One region of the Aeribacillus sp. JST-2 genome, then DNA from elsewhere that is predicted to be linked to it. Evidence: riboswitches for the same ligand, from Rfam matches in the RefSeq annotation. Region 1 holds a riboswitch; the other holds the start of a gene.
The links. A riboswitch is a leader RNA that binds a small molecule or an ion and turns the genes downstream of it on or off. The one in region 1 is predicted to bind cobalamin.

Region 1 (3,118 bases):
ACGACCATTGCAAACTTACATAGTTTTGCATTGGAAACACAAGATCAACAAGCGAAGCAATTATTTCAAAACCTTGCTCAACAGCAGCAGCAAGTTTTGGATCATTTAAAAGCAAGGCTGGACTATATCCAGAATGAAGAGCCGCAATTTAAACAGACATAGTATTAGGCAAGCAGATCTTCACGAAAAAATCCCCGCACTTTCAATGAAACGAATATAATCATTTGATCACCGGATCAAACAAATCAACTGCGGAACAAAATAATGCAAACCGAAATGTTTTGAGAATAATTTCCCCTCTTTCCGCGAATACTTTTTTATAAAAAAAGGAGGGATTGCCATGGCTCTTATACCATATGATCCTTTTCAGGAACTGCAGCACTTTAGAAGAAACATAAATCGCATGTTTTCAGACAATTTTTCTCATTTCTTTGAAAACTTTGGACAAATGGACATGCCTCGCATCGATGTTCAAGAAACGGATCACGAGGTGATTGTCAGATGTGATCTTCCAGGCCTTGAGAAAAAAGAGGATGTCGACATCAACCTTGATCGCAACATTCTTACGATCAGCGGCACAATTCAAAGAAATGAAGAAATAAAAGAAGAACAATTGCACAGGCAAGAACGATTTGTCGGCCGTTTTCACCGAACCGTGACTTTGCCTGCAAACGTGAAAGAAGACGAAGTGAAGGCAACATACCGAAACGGCGTGCTTGAAGTCAGGATTGCGAAAGAAACGGCAACAAACAAAAAGAAAATTGATGTTCAATTCCATTGAAAAGTGAGGTTGTTTTTCTCCAGCTTCACTTTTTTTTATTGCATTTTTCGCCAAGTACGATTATGATGGATATAGAACATCAAACCTATATCTTGTGTTGGTTTTAAAAATTGGATACTATATATTGAAAAACCATTCGACAAAGGTGCTTTTTAAGCTTAAAAGGGAATCCGGTGAAAAACCGGAACTGTCCCCGCAACTGTAAGTGCAACGAAATGAAACATCCACTGTACAATTGTACGGGAAGGATTCAGAGTAGGATGAGCACAAGTCAGGAGACCTGCCTTTGTTCGGCCGTTTCAAATTCTTCGGGGGTTGGGAAGATGAAACGATGGTTTAAAGGTGAGGCTTTTGTGCATTTTTGCCGCTTCCTTTTTAATCATCGTTTGATCCGCTCAACAACGTTTTGGAGCGGATTTTTATTTTGATGAGGAGGATGTTTTCCATGAATGCAACAAAACCTTTCAATCTTCATGAGCTATCTTTAAGGAGTTTCAATCGCGATTCCTTAGAGCATTATCTCAAGCAGCTAGAAGAAATACACTCATCCCTTTCTTTTGACGAATACAGACATCGGATTTTAACGACCTTCCAATATCAAGAAATCAACGATATCGAAAAAGTTTCCAATCTTTTCATCATTGAAGCTTTAGCCAATATTTCAGAAGAAGAACCTGAATGGACTTTTTTAGCCGCTCAGATCTTGTTGGAGAAGCTTTACCATGAAGCAGCCATCCATCGGGGATACGATGAACCAGGTTATGGGGATTTTTATGCCTTAATTGCGGCATTGACGGAACTTGGCATCTATCATCCGCAGCTGTTGCAGCATTACTCGAAAGAAGAAATCGATGAACTTGGCAAATACATCAATCCTGAGAAGGACAAGCTGTTTACTTACATCGGATTGAGAACACTGGCCGACCGCTACCTTGCTAAAGATTTCCAGAAACGTACGTTTGAATTGCCCCAAGAACGCTTTATGATTATTGCGATGGCCTTGATGATGAAGGAACATCCTTCCAAACGCCTTCATCTCGTAAAAGAAGCTTATTGGGCTTTAAGTAATTTGTTTATGACGGTTGCCACCCCTACCTTGGCTAATGCCGGAAAATCAGTCGGCCAATTGTCAAGCTGCTTTATTGATACGGTCGATGACAGCCTTCAAGGAATCTATGATTCGAACACGGACATTGCCAACGTTTCCAAAAGCGGCGGCGGAATCGGTGTTTACTTAGGAAAAATTCGCAGCCGCGGAAGCGATATTCGCGGTTTCAAAGGAGTTTCGTCAGGAGTTATTCCGTGGATGAAACAATTGAACAACACAGCCGTCAGCGTCGACCAGCTTGGCCAACGAAAAGGAGCGATCGCTGTTTATTTGGATGTATGGCATAAAGACATATTTGCTTTTCTTGACGCAAAATTAAACAACGGCGATGAGCGGCTCCGAACTCACGATTTATTCACCGGTGTATGCATTCCGGACCTATTTATGGAGCAAGTTGAAAAACGGGGCGACTGGTACTTATTTGATCCGCATGAAGTTCGTAAAACAATGGGGTTTAACTTGGAAGATTTTTTCGATGAAGAAAAAGGCAGCGGCAGCTTTCGCGAAAAATATTATGAGTGCGTCAACCATCCGTTTTTGTCAAAAGAAAAAGTCCCGGCAATCGAAGTGATGAAACGGATTATGATCAGCCAACTGGAAGCGGGCACGCCGTTTATGTTTTACCGGGACGAGGTTAATCGCAAAAATGCGAACAAGCATGCGGGCATGATCTACTGCAGCAACTTATGCACCGAGATTGCCCAAAACCAAAGCCCCACAACGGTTGAAGAGCAATATGTCGAAGACGGCAAAATCATTGTCGTCAAAAAACCCGGCGATTTTGTCGTTTGCAACCTTTCCTCGATCAATTTGGCACGGGCAGTTACAAATGATGTTCTTGAGCGGTTAATTCCTATTCAAGTTCGCATGCTCGACAATGTCATTGATTTAAACAATATTCCGGTATTGCAAGCAAAGCTTACAAACAAAAAATATCGTGCCATCGGGCTCGGAACTTTCGGCATGCACCATTTATTCGCATTAAACGGAATTAAATGGGAAAGCGACGAAGCAGTTGAGTTTGTTGACCATTTATATGAAAAAATCGCCTATTTAACCATTCAAGCAAGCATGGAGCTTGCAAAAGAAAAGGGAGCCTATCCTCTCTATAAAGGGTCTGAATGGGAAACAGGAAAATATTTTGAAGATCGCGGCTATACGTCAGAAAAATGGCAAGAGTTGAAGGAGCAGGTGAAAGCGCACGGAATCCGCAACGGCTACCTAATGGC
Region 2 (3,118 bases), on a different contig from region 1:
CATCGTTTTTTCAATGAAATTGGCGAACAAAATCACAGCCAAAATCGTTAAAAAACCCGTAAAAATGCTGACAACCGGCAAAGTGAATGAGCCGAAAAAAGGAATTTGAATGCCGAAAAAAAGAACAAGTACAGCACCTAAAGAAGAACCTGATGAAACACCGAGCGTATAAGGATCTGCCAAAGGGTTTTGCAAAAGCCCTTGATAACAAGCTCCCGCCATTGCAAGCGAGGCTCCGACAAGTCCGGCTAAAACGACACGAGGAAGTCGAATATCAAGCACAATGCTTTTCATGCTTTCATCAATGTCCGGCGCCAAACCGATATGAAACAGTTGATTGAAAATTATTTGGAAAATATCCTTAAACGTGATGTGAAACGTTCCGATAGAAATTCCTAAAAAGACGGAAAAAATAAGAAAACAAGCGGTCGCCGTATAGGCGACCACATGTTTATTTTTTGTAGACATCCGGATAAATTGCTTTCGCAAGTTCTTCTACTCCTTCAACCAATCTTGGGCCTGGGCGGCTCACCAAGTCGGAATGCACATCGTAAACCCGTTTATTTTTCACCGCTGATACATTTTCCCATCCTTTGCGTGCCAACACCTGGTCAACAGCTTTATCGACGTAATAGCCGTATGTCGTCACAATGACGTCTGGGTTCAGTTTTACAACGGCTTCTTCCGTCATTTGCGGCCAGCCTTCTTGATCGCCCGCTGCATTTTTTGCTCCAATGATCGTTAGCATTTCATCCATAAACGTTCCTTTTCCAGTCGTATAGATTTGTGGTGCGGGATTCACTTCGACAAAAACAGACACTTTTTGATCATCCGGAATCGTTTTTCCTTTTTCTTGAATATCCGCCAGTTTCGTTTTCATCTCAGCCACAATATCTTCGGCTTTGTCACTTGTCCCTGTAATTTTGCCGATTGTCTGGATGGAGTCATACACTTTATCAAATGATTGGGCATCTTCGACTACAAAAACATTTATTCCCGCATCTTTCAGCTGCTTCAGCCCTTCCTGCGAGTTATGGGCGCTGGAAGCATGCGCTAAAACAAGATCCGGTTTTAAAGAAATAATTTTTTCAACATTAAATTCCATCCCGCCAACCTTTTCTTTGTTTTGAACATCTTCCGGATAGTTGTCATTATCACTTACACCGACAATTTGTTCACCCAACCCTAAAGCATAGGCAATTTCAGTATTGCTTGGAATTAGCGAAACAATCCGCTCCGGTTTTTCGTTTACCGTCACCTCATTTCCTAAACCGTCCTTGACCTTCACCGGAAATTGTGAAGCCGTCTCTTCCGTCTTTTGATTGCTTTTGTTTTCAGACGGCTCTGATGTATTTTGTTGGCCGCATCCAGCCGCAATTCCAAATAGAAGTAATAAGGCTAAAAATAGTGCAGATAGTTTTTTCATCATTTTCCTCCTCCAATAAAAAACATCTTCTTGAATTCGATAAGAAGATGTCTGAAAACGTACATATGTATTGTTTTCAAACACCTCCCTATCCGCGTAGGGTTTTAGGTGTGCTCAAACAGGCAGGTCTCCTGGCTCATGGTCATCGCTTCCTGGACCTTCCCGTTGAAACAGTGGTTTTCCCAGGTTGCTCCCATTCACAGTGGCGGGACCGCGTTGGATTTTCACCAAACTTCCCTTTTAAGCTGGCAGCTATGTGCCGGCACCTGTTTGCTTTTCGGTATAATGTTATGACGAAATGTATTATACATGATTTGATTGAATTCTGGTAGGAAGAAAATGCAAAAAATCGACAAATTGACCTAAATGTTTTGGATTTCGATACAGTTTTCGCTAAAAATAAAATTTTTTTGAACTTCCTTTCCATTACTTGAATAAAATATTGGCAGACAAGCGAATTGGATGTTTGAAAACGAAGGAGGATATTGCAGTGACAACCGTTCTTTTAGACCCTGGCCACGGAGGAAGCGATCCCGGCGCAACCTATAGAAATTATGAGGAAGAAGATTTTACGTTGACTATTGCCCTCTTGGCAAGACAACATTTACTTGAACATTACCAAGTCAACGTGCTCATGACGCGCACAGACGATCGAACAGTCGGTTTGTCAGAAAGATCATCCATGGCTAATCGAGAGAATGTTGATTTTTTCTGTTCCATTCATATTAATGCCGGCGGAGGAACAGGTTTTGAAAGCTATGTTTATAACGGAGGGGCCTCTCCAAGAACGATCCAATACCGGTCCGTCATCCATGATCAAATTATGAGCGTCATCGGTCCGAAATATAGCGTAAAGGATCGGGGCAAAAAAAGCGCCAATTTTCACGTATTAAGAGAAACAAAAATGCCTGCGGTTCTTTTGGAAACATTGTTTATTGACCATTCAAATGACATCAAACTTTTAACATCGTCTGACTTTATGAGCGACTATGCAGCAAGCTTAGCCGATGGAATCGGAAAAGCGCTTAATTTGCCCAGAAAGTCGACACGCACCACCCCAACCCCGCAGCCATCGCCAGCTGCAGGCAGCAGGATGTACAAAGTCATTGCCGGTTCCTTTAAAAACCGAGAAAATGCAGAAAAGCTCATAAATGAACTGAAAGGAAAAAATGTTGATAGTTTCCTTTCCGCTGCGATGGTGGACGGAACAAGTTATTTCCGCGTTCAAACAGGGGCATTTAAAAATTTGCAAAATGCAAAAGACCAGTTGGCAAGGCTTGTTCAATTAGGATACAAGGATGCATTTATATTAACCCCTGCAGAACAAGGAACGGCACAATCAGGGCAAAAGACAGATTCATCCCGTTCATCAACACCTCAACCGGAAACCCCTTCTCCCGATTCAAGGGATATCCCTATTTTAGGGGAAACGCTCGTATCGGGAACAATCTTGGATTTATATGTAGAAAAAACAAATCCTAGCGCACCTCAGCTGGGCGATTTGTATGAACAATTAAGCAAATCCTACGGAATTCGCGGCGACATCGCATTTGCACAAGCAATTCATGAAACAAACTATTTCCGTTTTACGGGAGTAGTCAATCGCAATCAAAACAATTTTGCCGGAATCGGAGCTACCGGTCCAAATGTTACAGGAGCAAGCTTTTCCACTCCGAGAGAAGGCGTTCTTGC

Region 2: linked by a shared signal. The riboswitch ahead of AC0KTX_RS01850 (ABC transporter substrate-binding protein) and the one ahead of AC0KTX_RS14140 (ribonucleoside-diphosphate reductase subunit alpha) in region 1 are both predicted to bind cobalamin.

Annotation. Positions count from the first base shown of each region.
Region 1 is NZ_JBVVUU010000038.1:19,187-22,304, reverse strand. It holds gene AC0KTX_RS14150 (DUF1657 domain-containing protein) at 1-162, shown strand, start outside; gene AC0KTX_RS14145 (Hsp20/alpha crystallin family protein) at 341-781, shown strand; cobalamin riboswitch at 908-1,083, shown strand; gene AC0KTX_RS14140 (ribonucleoside-diphosphate reductase subunit alpha) at 1,218-3,118, shown strand, end outside.
Region 2 is NZ_JBVVUU010000002.1:114,418-117,535, reverse strand. It holds gene AC0KTX_RS01855 (FecCD family ABC transporter permease) at 1-489, opposite strand, end outside; gene AC0KTX_RS01850 (ABC transporter substrate-binding protein) at 452-1,426, opposite strand; cobalamin riboswitch at 1,531-1,711, opposite strand; gene AC0KTX_RS01845 (N-acetylmuramoyl-L-alanine amidase) at 1,917-3,118, shown strand, end outside.